DNA from 2 places in the [Pantoea] beijingensis genome. Region 2 is predicted to be linked to the other one. Evidence: predicted binding sites of a transcription regulator. Region 2 holds the regulator's gene; the other holds the start of a gene.
What was found. The regulator PurR, encoded in region 2, represses purine synthesis genes. The targets are predictions, from matches to a motif close to CANGCAAACGTTTGCNTG.
Positions count from the first base shown of each region.

Region 1: a site for PurR is predicted at 2,859-2,876, ahead of pyrC (dihydroorotase). Genes of this name have one in related genera too.

Region 1 covers NZ_CP071409.1:2,399,118-2,406,878, forward strand. The annotation lists gene rimJ (ribosomal protein S5-alanine N-acetyltransferase) at 1-515, opposite strand, end outside; gene mdtH (multidrug efflux MFS transporter MdtH) at 824-2,029, shown strand; gene J1C60_RS10875 (lipoprotein) at 2,233-2,796, shown strand; gene pyrC (dihydroorotase) at 2,944-3,990, shown strand; gene dinI (DNA damage-inducible protein I) at 4,180-4,425, shown strand; gene J1C60_RS10890 (hypothetical protein) at 4,691-4,969, shown strand; gene bssS (biofilm formation regulator BssS) at 5,178-5,432, shown strand; gene solA (N-methyl-L-tryptophan oxidase) at 5,667-6,782, shown strand; gene J1C60_RS10905 (cytochrome b) at 7,263-7,761, shown strand, end outside.
Region 2 covers NZ_CP071409.1:2,148,676-2,156,436, reverse strand. The annotation lists gene J1C60_RS09680 (riboflavin synthase subunit alpha) at 207-857, shown strand; gene cfa (cyclopropane fatty acyl phospholipid synthase) at 987-2,135, opposite strand; gene punC (purine nucleoside transporter PunC) at 2,540-3,748, opposite strand; gene punR (DNA-binding transcriptional activator PunR) at 3,866-4,771, shown strand; gene purR (HTH-type transcriptional repressor PurR) at 4,807-5,832, opposite strand; gene cydH (cytochrome bd-I oxidase subunit CydH) at 6,191-6,280, shown strand; gene J1C60_RS09650 (C40 family peptidase) at 6,423-7,202, opposite strand; gene J1C60_RS09645 (Grx4 family monothiol glutaredoxin) at 7,665-7,761, shown strand, end outside.

The DNA.
Region 1 (7,761 bases), 250 kb from region 2:
AGCAGGTAGTCTTTGGCGTATCCTTCTTTCTCAAAGCCAAGCCTCGCCAGAAGGTCCCCACTGCGCGTGTTATGCGGCATATAGTTTGCCATAATCCGATGCATGCGCTGCTGTCGCTGCATATAGCGGATCGCCGCCTGCAGCGCTTCAAACATCATACCCTGCCCTTGCCACTTTTCGCCTAGCGAATATCCCAGATAGCAGGCATGAAAAGAGCCGCGTAAGACGTTGCTGAAATTAGCCACGCCACGAACTTCCCGCTCTTCCGGATCCATGATGATGAAATACCAGGCCGAACCCTGTTTATGCATATCAGCAATCAGTGCGAGCCGCGCCTGCCAACCAGAGGGGTAACAGTGACTCTCGTCCCGTACAGGTTCCCACGGCTTAAGAAAGACACGGTTTTCCGCATAATAATCTGCCATGCGCCAGGCATCACGTTCGTGGACAAGGCGCACCACTAACCTGTCAGTTGTCAGGCGCACTTTCGGCGCAGCAGAACGATAGCCAAACATCTTATCTCCTGAAATCCTCGGCCGATAAAAGAAATTGATTAAGAAACCAGCCAGCACGCAACAACCTGAAGAAACGCTGTGATTCGTCTCATTCAGACAACCTGCCTTCACTATAACCGCCATCTCTACTCCGGGTAAAATCCTGTGCGACAAAAGACGCTTTTATCGTGGCTTACCGGCTGAAAACGTGGCACAAAATGGCCAATGACGATGAAAAAATATCATCCCACAATCGCTGTGAAAATAGACATATTGAGAGGAAAATAGGCCGTCCAGATCACCTCCCTCATTTTCGCTTAGGAAGAAGCATGTCTCGGGTTGCGCGGGCACGAAGCCTCGGTAAATATTTTTTGTTATTTGATAACATGCTGGTTGTACTGGGATTTTTTGTTGTATTCCCCCTCATTTCAATACGTTTTGTTGAACAGCTCGGTTGGGCCGCGTTGATGGTAGGCATCGCGCTCGGCTTGCGCCAGCTTGTTCAGCAAGGGTTGGGCATTTTTGGGGGAGCCATCGCCGATCGTTTTGGCGCTAAGCCAATGATCGTCACAGGTATGCTATTGCGAGCCGCCGGTTTTTTTTCAATGGCCGTTGCGCATGAGCCCTGGGTTTTGTGGCTCTCCTGCATTCTTTCCGGTCTCGGCGGTACACTGTTTGATCCCCCGAGGACCGCGATGGTGATTAAGCTGGTCCGACCTAAAGATCGGGGACGTTTCTTTTCACTCTTGATGATGCAAGACAGTGCCGGTGCCGTTATCGGCGCACTGATTGGCAGTTGGTTGCTGGCATATGATTTTCGTTTGGTGTGTTGGGTGGGTGCGTTGGTCTTTGTGCTGGCCGCGTTGTGTAACGCCTGCCTGCTGCCAGCATGGCGTATTTCAAGCATACGTACGCCAATGCGCGAAGGTATGCTTGCGGTGCTGAAAGACAAACGGTTCTGCACTTACGTTCTGACGCTGACGGGATATTATGCACTTTCAGTGCAGGTGATGCTGATGCTGCCTATCGTGGTCAATCAGATCGCCGGCGCACCAGGTGCGGTGAAATGGATGTATGCTATCGAAGCCACGCTATCGCTGACGCTTCTTTACCCCATTGCGCGCTGGAGCGAAACGCGTTTTCGCCTCGAACATAGACTAATGGCAGGGTTGTTGCTGATGACGTTAAGTTTGATCCCAATCGGCATCGCCAGCACGCTGCAGCAAGTATTTATATTGATTTGCACCTTTTACATTGGTTCAGTCATTGCGGAACCCGCGCGCGAAACCCTTAGTGCCTCGCTTGCCAGTGCCCGGGCACGCGGAAGCTATATGGGGTTCAGCCGTTTAGGGCTGGCTCTCGGTGGCGCAGTAGGCTATAGCGGGGGCGGCTGGATGTTTGATACCGGCCGTACGTTAGCGATGCCGGAATTGCCGTGGTTAATGCTCGGCTGCATCGGTTTTATCACACTTTTTGCTCTTTGGTGGCAATTCAACCAGCGAACTGTGGCTCCAGCGATCCTGACACCAAAGTGATAAAGCCAGCAACACAGCGCTCAGTCCATTTTTCACGTGCGATCGCATCGCGTGACCACAAGGAACCGGGCTGCTCATCCAAATGCTTGTCACATTGACTTGTTTATTTTCTCATTTCTTTCGGCAACATCCTGGTGACTCTTTTTCTTCTCTGAGGCATGCTTTGCCGTTGTGGAAGGACGAATTAACTACCGAGGACAACAATGAAAAAGTTTTTTCTGGCGCTAAGCGCGCTTCTGTTAGCCGGCCTACTTGCCGGTTGTACGCCCCTCACCCAGTACACCATCAGCGAGCAGGAAGTTAATCAGGCTCTGCAAAAACACAATAATTATGAAAAACAGATTGGCGTCGCAGGGCTGATAGATGCCCATATCGTATTGAGCGATCTCGTAAGCCAGATCGGACGCGAAGAGCCAAATAAAGTGACGCTGACGGGGAATGCGAACGTGAATATCACTTCGCTGTTTGGCCCACAAAAAGCCGATATGCATCTGACAATGAAAGCTCAGCCGGTTTTTGATAAAGAGCAAGGTGCCATTTTTCTGAAGGATCTGGAGATCACGGAGACCACAGTGCAACCTGAAAAAATGCAGAAAATCATGAAAACCCTGACGCCTTATCTGAATGAGTCGCTGAAAAGCTATTTCAATCAGAAACCCGCTTATATTCTGAGTACTGACCGCAGTAAAGCAGAGTCACTGGCGAAAAAATTTGCCAAAGGACTTGAAGTCAAACCCGGCGAACTGGTCATTCCTTTTACCAACTAACTTGCCGTGTTGCTTATATAGCCCCTGTCATGGGGCTTTTTTATGTGTGCGATAATAAAGCGAGTGCAATCGGTTGCCTTTACCCCTATGCTTAGTACCCGGCTCAAAACCACACGATGAATTCCTTTCTTAGCCGGAGCATACTTCATGACTGCACAACCCCAGCAATTAATCATCCGCCGCCCTGACGACTGGCATATTCATCTGCGCGATGATGAATTGCTACAGACAGTGTTGCCCTATACCAGTGCGGTGTGCGGTCGCGCAATCGTGATGCCCAATTTAGTTCCGCCGGTGACCAGCGTCGACAGTGCTATCGCCTACCGCGAGCGCATTCGTGCTGCCATTCCCACCGGGGATCGTTTTGAGCCGTTGATGACCTGCTACCTGACTGACTCACTCGATCCTGACGAAGTGGAAAAAGGCTTCAGTAATGCAGTATTTACCGCAGCCAAGCTCTATCCCGCCCATGCCACAACCAACTCAAGCCACGGCGTGACGAATATTGCCGCGATTGCCGCCGTGCTGGAGCGTATGCAAAAAATCGGTATGCCTCTGTTAATTCATGGAGAAGTAACAGAGGCGCATATTGATATTTTCGACCGCGAAGCCCGCTTTATCGAAACGGTTCTGGAGCCACTGCGCCAGCAATTCCCCGAACTGAAGGTGGTATTTGAACATATCACGACGAAGGAAGCCGCAGAGTATGTGCAGCAAGGCAATCGTTATATCGCCGCCACCATTACTCCACAGCATCTTATGTTTAACCGTAACCATATGCTGGTCGGGGGCATTCGCCCACATTTATACTGCCTGCCCATTCTTAAGCGTAATATTCATCAGCAAGCATTGCGCCAGATTATCGCCAGCGGGCACGATCGTTTCTTCCTCGGTACGGATACCGCCCCACATACTCGGCAGCGTAAAGAAGCCAGTTGCGGCTGCGCCGGTGTATTTAACGCCCCGAGCGCGCTGCCGGCTTATGCCACCGTATTTGAAGAGATGAACGCACTCCATCACCTTGAGGCCTTCTGCTCAGAAAATGGTCCACGTTTTTATGGTCTGCCATTAAATGAAGATAAAATCACCCTGGTTCGCCAACCTTATACGGTTGAAGAGAGTATTACCTTCGGTGACGATACGTTAGTACCGTTCCTGGCAGGTGAGACTCTCAACTGGCAAGTTATCGTCTGATCCTGCCGAGGTTAGTTACGGGAAGACCTTACTTCTCGTAACATCTTACTAACCGTCACGCGGCTCATCAGTGGATCTCAGCGTATCGCTCTGCAGTTTTACTCACAGCGATAAGTGTTACATGTGGTTTCCCTTGCTTTACTGTTTTTATAACTGTATAAACATACAGTAAACATATCGGAGGCTCTCATGCGTGTTGAAGTCACTGTAGCAAAAACCACTGTTCTTCCTGCTGGTGCACTTGAAGCACTGACGGATGAATTAGCCAAACGTATCGATAAGCAATTCCCGGAAACGGATAATCGCGTATCAGTTCGCTATGCCAGCGCAAATAACCTGACGGTAATGGGCGGCGGTAAAGAATCAAAAGATCGCATTAGCGATATTTTGCAGGAAACCTGGGAGAGTGCTGACGACTGGTTTATCACTGATTAACCGACTACGCAGAGCTAATCACCGCGTGCTGCATGTGCATTACTGTCGTAAAAACCGCCGCACTGCCGGATGCGCCAGTTAGCGCGTAAATATGCAAAACACCAAATTAATAAAACTACTGTAAATGCTATTGTTGCCGGGTGTCGCTATCCGGCTTTTTTGTCTTGCCGCCAATAAACCTATGGCTTGACATGTCGAGGGTATAGACTGTCAAGGTGAGATCACATATCCTTGCCAACATCACGTTTTACTGGAGGTAGTTACCGTGACCACAGATAAACCTGAAGAGGCGATGACGTTTGGTGAACTGCTCGCGTTGATCAGCGATCAACAGCGCCGCCTAACCGTCCTTGAAAATGCTTTTTCCTGGCTCTCTTTTTGCCTGGATGAAAAATCGAACCAATTATTAATTCACAGTTTACGTCTGGAATCGCAAAATCAGAATCGTGACGAGATCATGCAACAACATTTTGCCCGTCTCGCTGATGAGCTGGAAAAACGCAATGGAATTGTAAAAGTTCAGGCAAACGTCATACCCGAATAAATTCTCGTCAACGCGCGAGAATTTATTTAAATCCATACGCAATCTTTATTCTGCTCAAATATCATCCAAAAACATTTCATTATACTTTCGCTGCATTTTCATCCTGCTTATGATAAATATGATGTTATAGTTAACACGCTGTATGTAAAAAAAGCTGCATTGAACCTCGATAAATCGCTTCGTTTTCACGAGTAATAAGGGGGTTATAATGGACAGAAACAAAGATGTTATCCAAACACATCCCCTGGTTGGGTGGGATATCAGTACGGTCGACAGCTATGACGCCATGATGATTCGTCTACATTCGCTTTCATCCGCTACGCAGCAAGCTGATGAAGCTGAAGTGGGGCAAACTTATTGGTTAACAACTGACGTTGCCCGACAATTTATATCCATTCTTGAAGCCGGCATTGCAAAGATAGAAGCAACTGAATACCAGGATCGTGACTACAAGAAGCACTAAATTTTGTACGGTTTCTTCAATGGCTGAATTGCTAAACGGCAGCATGAGAACATATTCCGATGAACAGGTTATAACCGATGATTCAGGAATAAGTCAGCGCCGTTAATACACTCGACAACTTCAGCCGCAATACATATTTTTTTGTATATGGCACCCTTTATGGGTGCCTTTTTATTGCCAGCAATATTTTGCTATCCTGCTGAAACTTGACGTTGTTTTGAGGAGTGAAGCGCAATGATTTACGATTTGATCGTGGTGGGAAGCGGTTCGGTGGGCGCCGCTGCCGGATTTTACGCAACCCAGGCGGGCCTGAAGGTTTTGATGATAGATCGTGCCCATCCCCCCCATCAACAAGGGAGCCACCACGGCGAAACCCGTTTAATTCGTCATGCCTATGGTGAAGGTTCTCGCTATGTACCTCTGGTGCTTCGTGCCCAACAGTTATGGGATGAACTGGAGCAGCTTAGCGGTGAACGCATTATGCAGCGCAGCGGCGTGCTTAATCTCGCCCCTCTCGACTCCCCTTTTATTCATAATGTCATCGACAGCGCTTCACAGTTTAATCTCAACATTGAGGTTTTAAAGCCCGCGGAGGTTTGTCAACGCTGGCCTGAATTCAAAGTACCGGATGGCTATCTTGCCGTTTTTGAACCACGCTCAGGCTATCTCAAGTCGGAAGTTGCGATTCGCAGTTGGATTCAGCTCGCGGAAAAAGCTGGCTGTGCCCAGCTATTCAACTGTGCGGTAGACGCTATCGATCGGGAAGGAGAACTTAATAGAGTCCAAACGGCAGAAGGTCCTTTTTATGGACGTAAGCTATTACTGAGCGCAGGCACCTGGATTAAAACACTCCTTCCTGAACTTCCTGTTACACCGGTGCGCAAAGTTTTCTCCTGGTATCAAGCCGATGGTCGCTATAGCGAAAACAATAAGTTCCCTGCTTTTACCGCTGAGATGAGCGACGGAACCCATTACTATGGTTTCCCTGCTGATAATAATGCCTTAAAAGTGGGGAAACATGACGGTGGCCAGCATATTGACACACCGGAACAACGCAAACCATTCGGGGCTTATGCCGAGGATGGCAGTGAAGTATTTAATTTTATGCGCCATTTCCTGCCCGGTGTAGGTGTGTGTCTGCGCGGCTCCGCCTGTAGTTATGATAATTCACCTGATGAAGATTTTATCATTGATACGTTGCCAGACCGGCCCGATACCTTGTTGATTAGCGGTTTAAGCGGCCATGGATTTAAATTCGCCAGCGTTTTAGGTGAAATAGCCGCGCAGTTTGCCGCCGGGAAAAGCAGTAAATTCGATCTCTCACCTTTTTCATTATCCCGTTTTAACTAATTTATTTCGATATGGCGGAATATCGCCGATGGTAAAGGTATCGGGCAGCCAGGAACAATAAACTGGATCTTGATAGTCAATATGACGTTGCCCGGATTTTCCGGGCCGTTCAGCCGTGTGTTGGGATATCTACACCGTTATACTCTCGGCGCGCGGCGTCCAGCCTGAAGAAAGAGACCCAATAATTCCTGCTGACATAAATTGGCCATTAACTGACGCGTATGTTAACTCCCCTTCCCCGATGAATGAAACGGTTACCATCTGATTCACTGTTAATTCAAACCATTGATTTAAAACATATAATATAAATAACTGAATGATAGTGTAAGTTCTTGCGATCTAACCGAGGATATGCACTGGTAAGAATTCAAAAAAATTGCTCAAGTCTAATCAATGTGTTATCAACATATGAATAAATATTGCTGCTCTATTTAAGCTTATACAAGCTCATTACCGTTAGTGAATATAAGGAGCTTTATCATGCTATGGAAAAATACTTCAACGCATTTTGGACATATCTCAATACTAATACACTGGCTGGTCGCGGCCGCTGTCTATGGTATGTTTGCACTGGGCTTATGGATGGTATCACTGGGTTATTACGACGACTGGTATCATAAAGCACCAAACCTTCATAAAAGTATCGGTATCACCCTGTTCGCAGTGATGATTTTTAGACTGGTCTGGCGCTTTATTTCTCCCCCACCTAAACCGCTAAACAGCTACTCGGCGCTGGTGCGTATTAGTGCAGTGGTGGTCCATTTGATGCTATATGCCGTACTTTTTGCCCTATTTATTACTGGTTATTTAATATCCACAGCCAATGGCAAACCCATTGAAGTCTTTAGCCTGATTTCTGTCCCTGCTATCCTGGCTGGATATGGAGAGCAAGCCGATCTGGCTGGCGATATTCATCTTTATCTTGCATGGAGCATCGTGATTCTGTCCATACTGCATGGGCTCGCTGCATTGAAACATC
Region 2 (7,761 bases):
GTAGTATCGGACTGGGGTGACGGATTGAGGTCCGATATCATCATCCAGCTTTTTTTTGCCAATGAATTCCAGGACCGCAGGACTAGTGTAGCGGGACGATATACGTTAATCCAACGATCATTAAACCGGTAGGGGATGATCATGCCCCAATGCTGGAAATCGGCAGACTATGGTAATATTGCCAAAAAACAGACTGAGGTTTAAGCATGTTTACCGGTATTGTGCAGGGCACCGCAGAGGTGCTGTCTATCGAAGAAAAAACCAACTTCCGTACCCATATAGTTAAACTTCCAGCGGAACTCTTGCCAGGCCTGGAGTTGGGGGCATCAGTTGCGCATAACGGGTGCTGTCTAACCGTCACGGAAATCAATAATGATCGCGTGAGTTTTGATTTGGTGAAAGAGACATTACGTATCACTAACTTGGGTGAGCTTCAGCCGGGCGATAAGATAAACGTTGAGCGAGCTGCGAAATTCAGTGATGAGATTGGTGGGCACTTGATGTCTGGCCACATTATGACTACGGCCGAAATTTGTAAGATCATTAATTCAGAGAATAATCGCGAAATTTGGTTTAAACCTCGGGACGTAGAGCAGATGAAATACATTCTGCACAAAGGTTTTATCGGCATTGATGGCATCAGTTTGACGGTAGGGGATGTTAACAAAACAAAGTTCTGTGTGCATTTAATCCCTGAGACGCTGGCTCGCACTACGCTGGGCACGAAGAAGTTGGGACAACGTGTCAATATCGAGATCGATCCCCACACTCAGGCCATTGTCGAAACGGTCGAGCGGGTGTTAGCACAGCGTGAAGCCGCGTTATTGACGGCGGCTGAACGGGCTGAAGAGTCGTGAGTAAAGTAAAAGGGTCGCTTGCGACCCTTGAGTTTGGTGATATTTCTATAGGGTTGAGCAGTATACTCAGTACGTTGTCGTTATCCCTTGCTGTTTCCTGCGTAATCTACTGAAACGGCGGTTGACCATTTAGTGTGGGACGCGTAACCCACCTTCTACACCACGACTAAACACGACCTGCCAAAGCTGAATACTGCGCGATCTGAACGCACCCGCGCATGCGTTAAGGTAATAACTAAACATACGTTTAAAACGTTCCCCGTACTTTTCTTCCAACTGTGGCCAGGCATCATTAAAACGCGCATACCACGCCATTAACGTTGTATCGTAATCTGCGCCGAAATTATGCCAGTCCTCCATAACAAAGTGGGGCTCGCTGGCGTCAGCGATATGACGTACTGAGGGGAGGCAGCCGTTAGGGAATATATATTTATTGATCCAGGGATCTACATTCACATCGGTTTTAATTGCACCGATGGTATGCAACAGGAAAATACCGTCGGGCTTCAAGTTACGATTAACCACGTCAAAGTAGGTGGCGTAATTTTTAGGCCCCACATGTTCAAACATGCCGACGGAAACAATACGATCGTATTGCTGATTAAGGTCGCGGTAATCCTGTAGCAGGATAGTGACGTCCAGACCTTCACAGCGTGCCTGTGCTAATTTCTGTTGTTCGGCAGAAATAGTGACACCGTAAACACTCACGCCATAGTGGCGGGCCGCATACTCGGCCAATCCACCCCAGCCGCAGCCAATATCCAGCAAGGACATGCCGGGCTGAAGCTGTAGTTTTTCACAAATCATTTTCAGCTTAGCATTTTGTGCTTGCTCAAGCGTATAGGCTTCTTTCCAGTATCCGCAGGAGTACTGCATATGCGGGTCCAGCATCAACGAAAAGAGATCGTTACCCAGATCGTAATGTTCTTTACCAACGATCCACGCGCGTTTTTTGGATTGCAAATTGGTGAGACGCGCAGCCGCGACGCGCAGCGTATCTTTAAAGTGGTGAGGGAGTTTCTGGTCGAGTTTATGTATTAATACGCGCTGAAAAAGAATATCGAGGCGTTCACAATCCCACCAGCCGTCCATGTAACTTTCACCCAGCCCCAGTGAGCCGTCCTGGATAACCCGTTTAAAAAACTCCGGATTTTTAACCTGAATATCCCACGGGCGCGAACCATTAATCTCAATATCAGCAATATTGAGCATTTCATGGACAATGCGGTACCAATGGTTTTCTTCCAGGCTCACTTCTTCTATACACGATGAACTCATAGCTTCTCCATCACCTTCTGTGATTAGAACCTGAGAAATAGAATAGTCAATTTCTACAGTATTATGAGAAAACCCACGGAAAAATCCGTGCGTCAGATATCCGACGTTAAACAGAGGATTGAAATTGAATGAATATACCTTTCTTAAGAACGCAACAGTGGTACTTATTCCTGAGGGACGATCGTACAGATGCCAACTCAAGTCACTACGGCGTCGTTTACGTTGGGTATTTCCTGCAGAGAAGCGCAACGAATGCCACGCCGTAAAACACCACGACAACCCTGTCAGGCTAAAATAAAAAAATGTTGCTAATTTGTTGTAAAAAATTGCCTCAAAAAGAGTATATGCTCACGTGAGGCAATATTCAATGGTAAATTGTTAGGGTGCTAACTAAATCGTTTTTCTCAGGAATGTCTACCCAGTGTGGCGACTTCACCGTCGCGTAATTTCTTTGGCCACCCTTGAAATTGTAGTGCAAAACCAATGAAGGCCAGAAAAATTGTGAACAACATTACGGCGGTGGTTACTATCAATACTTGTGAAATAAGTGATGAAACCGCGAGGCTTGCAAAGAAACACAGTCCCAGTTGCAGCATATTTTGCAAGGCTGCTGCTTTACCGGTTGCCTTTGGAAAAGGTAATAGGGCGTTGGCGACTACGATCGGGTAAATAGCACCATTTGCCATCGCCATCCCACAAAAAGGAATTAAGAGTGCGCTCAACGTAACGATGCCGGATAGCGCGACCAAAAAAATTGCCGTAATACTGATAGCATAACCCAGCAGTAACCAGGGCAGGATGGTTTTCCCGTCAACATGATTAAGCAGTGTGCGACAGCCAAATCCACCAATCAGAAATGCGATCGTTTGCGGAACGTAACTCAGGCCAATATCGCCCGGTGTCAGGCCAAGATTGGCCAAAATAAATGGCGACCCTGTTAGCCAGGCAAAAAAACTGGCAGAGCAGGCGGCATAAATCAGCACATTGCCGCTGTAAGGACGAGACTGTAATAGTGTGAAGAAACTGACCTTCTCCTGAGCATTATTATGTACTGTACTGGCGGTTTTGGTTTGCAGACGTAGTGTTGGAATGAATAACGCTATCGCAATGACGAACAGGGCAACAAAAATAGCGCGCCAGCTAAAATGGTTCAAAAGCCATGCACCCAACAAGGGTGCCAGTGCTGGAGAAAGGGCGACCAGCGGCATAATCGTAGCAAAAACGCGATTTGCCTGAGTGCCGCTATAGCGATCAACAACCAGTGCTTGCCAGCTCACTGCGGCCGAACAAACACCTATCGCTTGAACAAAACGCAGCGCTAATAACAGTGGCGCGCTTTCAACCCACAACATGCCCGCGCAGCCGACCGCAAACAGGCTCAGGCCCATTAACAATACTGGCTTACGCCCAATACGGTCCGATAAGGGCCCCCACACCAACTGAGCACAGGCAAAACCGGCCAGAAATATACTCAGGCTGGCGCTAATAGCCCCCGGATTGGTCTGGAGATCTTGTTGCATGGCGCCAAAGGCGGGAAGGTACATATCGGTAGCAAGAAATCCCAGCATGCTCAGCACGGCCAGGTAAATAAGGAAACCTTTCGACTTGATCATTAAACAGCTCTTTTTATATAGCAGGTGATTTTAACGCGGCTGAGTGTAAACGCGTGCCATACACGTTGTGAAACGCTAATATTTGCGTCTTGTTATCAAAATAATTGAAGGCAAATTGTGTGGTCTGAACATTCCCTTGAAGTGGTCGACGCTGTAGCGCGCACCGGCAGTTTTAGTGCAGCAGCGAATGAGCTACACCGTGTACCTTCAGCGGTAAGCTATACCGTGCGTCAGTTGGAAGAGTGGCTGGCGGTTAGCCTTTTTGAGCGCCGTCACCGCGATGTTATTCTGACGGATGCTGGTCGTCTTTTTATTCATGAAGGGCGAGGTGTTATCAAAAAAATGCTTGCCACCCGCAGACAGTGCCAACAGGTCGCTAATGGTTGGCGGGGGCAGTTGAGTATTGCGGTCGACCGTATTGTTAAACCGCAACGAACCCGGCAGTTGGTCCTTGATTTTTACCGTTTTTTTCCAGATATGGAGTTGCACGTTTCGTCTGAAGTGTTCAATGGCGTGTGGGATGCGTTAGCGGATGGCCGCGTCGACGTCGCTATTGGCGCGACGCAGGCGATTCCCGTGGGTGGGCGATTTGCTTTTCGCGACATGGGGGCGGTGAACTGGCGCTGCGTTGTAAAAGCAGGACATCCGCTGACGCGGCATTCAGGTGCCGTTGAGGATGACCGGATACGAGAGTGGCCATCGTTGGTACTGGAAGACACTTCCCGTGCGTTACCAAAACGGACGACCTGGACGCTGGACAATCAGCGACGACTGGTTACGCCCGACTGGGAAACTGCTTTTGATTGTTTGCTGGCGGGATTCTGTGTGGGTATGGTGCCAGGGCATTTTGCCGCGCCGTTAATAGCATCTGGAGCACTAAGTGAATTATCGCTGCCGGAAAGCTTCCCTGACAGCCCTTGCTGCGTGAGTTGGGCTGAGCAGAGTATGTCGCCGGCATTAAGCTGGCTACTGGATTATCTGGGAAGCAGTGAAACGATGAATGAAGAGTGGCTACGCGAGTGATACCGGGCGTTGCCCGGACCTGCATTCACAAACTCTTAGCGGCGGTAATCTCTGAAAGGACCATCGATTACCGAACGACGTTCTATCAGAGAAGGATGGACTTCAATTGTCTGCGGCTCTTCGCGTTTACTGGTAATTCGGTCCAGTAGCATTTCAAAGGCAGTTTCACCAAGCTGCACCTTCGGCTGGTGAACGGTAGTTAGCGCAGGGGTGAAGTAGCGAGCGTTACGCACGTTATCATACCCGATCACCGAAATATCCTGCGGAACCCGCAGCCCCATCTCATCGGCGGCACAAATCGCGCCCATTGCCATAATATCACCGCCACAGAATATGGCAGTTGGTCGGTTCTTTTGCGATAAAATTTGCTGCATTGCACGGTATCCGGATTCAGGCTCAAAATCTCCCTGAACGATCCACTCCTCGCGGACGGTAATATTGGCTTCAGCCAGCGCCTTCAGGAATCCTGCGTGCCGACCGCCGCCGGTATTGCGCTCCAACTGGCCTGGAATGGCTCCGATGTCCCGATGTCCCCGGTCAATCAGATAGCGTCCTGCCAGATAACCTCCGGAAAAGGCGTTATCGACGACTGTGTCGGTAAAGTCGCCGCGTGACATTCCCCAATCCATAACGACCATCGGAATGTTGCGATTCTCTTCCAGCATCTTCAGCAAATCATCGGGATATTCTGAGCACATGACCAGCAGTCCATCCACGCGCTTTTGCGCCATCATGGAAAGATAGGCGCGCTGTTTCTGCAAGTTGTTATGCGCATTGCCTAAAATCAGCGTATAGCCTTTATCAAAACAGCAATTTTCTACAGCTTCGATAATTTCAGCAAAATAGGGCGCTTCACTAGAGGTTGCCAACAGTCCAATTGATTTGGTGTGATTAACCTTGAGGCTGCGTGCAACGGCACTAGGAGAATAGTGTAACGCTTTGATTGCTGCCCATACTGCTTCCCGCGTGTCTTCCGCGACAAAGCGTGTTTTGTTGATGACATGAGAAACCGTGGTGGTGGAGACTCCCGCACGCTTTGCCACATCTTTAATTGTTGCCATTAAAATGCTACCCCTGCGCTTATCATAATTTGTTGATAAGCTTGATGTTAAACGTTTGCGTCCGCATCACCATTACCGACGGCAGTCGTTTATTCATTGCTGTCTGAATGACGTCGGGAAGGTAATTGACGTCTTGAGATACGGCCAGTGATGCGACGTTGCAGTCGTTGCGCAACGAAAAAAAGGAATTCTATCAAGGCTGTGAACAGAAAACGAGATTTTTACCTGCCATGTCAGGAAAATCTGTTCACCGCTATTGGTTGTCGTCATAATTCATGTTGTGAGATAGGATGTCTCTGACATTCAGATCGTGTTGCCAGTTAGTTTATCGACAGAATCTTATTTAAGGAGGTGTAATATGTGTACTAACCTGAAGTTATCGCTGATGACCACCGTTGGCGCATTGCTGATGATTATTGCGTTTAGCCTGGTGGCGGTAATGCATTAATCACAGATGCATAAGTATGAGGAAGGGGGGAGACAACGGAAAATGCTGATGGCCTCTCTTTCTCTGGTTATTGCTCGATTCGGAAAGTTGCGCAACACTGGTGGACATTACTACTGCGGTTCAAGACGTAAGACACACCACGTTAACGGATAGTTTTGGGCGTCATCACGCGCCTGGCCCCTACATAATGTCGTTGCCAGTAATCATCGCCAAGCGCGCTTATCTGTATGTCTTTGCCGGTGCGCGGAGACTGGATAAACTTGCCGTTACCGAGATAAACTCCAACGTGATCCGCTGCCCCACGATTATTAATCCGAAAAAAGACTAAATCGCCTTTTTCCAACGCTTCGCGATTTATCGTTGCAGCGTCACGTAAGTGGTACATTTCATTAGCGGTGCGTGGAATTTTAAACTTCACCAGGTCTTTATAGGCATACCAGACTAAACCGCTGCAATCAAAACCGGTATGGGGCGATGTACCTCCCCAAAGATAGGGCTTCCCGAGCTGACCCATTAATTTATTCATCGCGGTTTCACGCGCTTTCTGATAGCGCACCCGGTGAGCGGTACTGAGAGTCAATGAGCCATTCTCTGTCAGAGTTGGTGCTTTGGATGCGATTTTGCGTTGTTTACCATAATGCCTTATCAGTGGCTTCTTACCGGAGATGACGTGGGGCGTGGCAACGGCTGCAGTTTGTAGCGAAGGCTTTTTCTTTAGCTTTACTTTCTGAATCGAGGCTGTACGTGCTTTTTTAGGCGACGTTTTAACCTGGCGTCTTTTGCGCCGCTCATCTTCACGCGGGCTGCTTTTATCCACTTTTTTATGCTGATTTGCGGTAACAGAAGCATGTGGCGATGCGTGCGCCATATTAAAGAACAACTGTGCAAATGCCAGCATAAAGAGTGTGATGAGTAAACGCATGATCCCGCAACAGGTTATGCTCTCGTCGCATCAGAGAGCGGCTTAATAAAATTCTGCCCAACAAAAGCAGCGCCGATGAAAGATTCTAATCTAATTGATTTATAAAAGGTAAGGTCTTTTTTGCTTAAAACGTGGATTAGCGCAATCCGGTTTATAAATAAACATTATCAGTCGCTTATCTCGCCACTATTATGACGAAATGTTACTACTTAAAAAACGGTCAACCGTGCATTCCGCCAGCCGGATTGTTAGCCGTTTACATTCTCGCGAAGGTAACAGCACGCGATAAAGATTTAAGATATAGCCTTATCTACCAGTGATTATTTGGGCACAGTTGTTATTCTAGTCTATGTTTTTGGCATAATGGGCTCAAACTGGGCAATTATGATGAAAATGTCGTTTTCAGGTGATGCCGAGTATCGCTACAATAAATAGACACGAAGTAACGTATTAAGGAAGGCAATTATGAGTACTGTTGAAAAAATTCAGCGCCAGATCGCAGAAAACCCAATCCTGCTTTACATGAAAGGCTCGCCAAAGCTGCCAAGCTGTGGGTTCT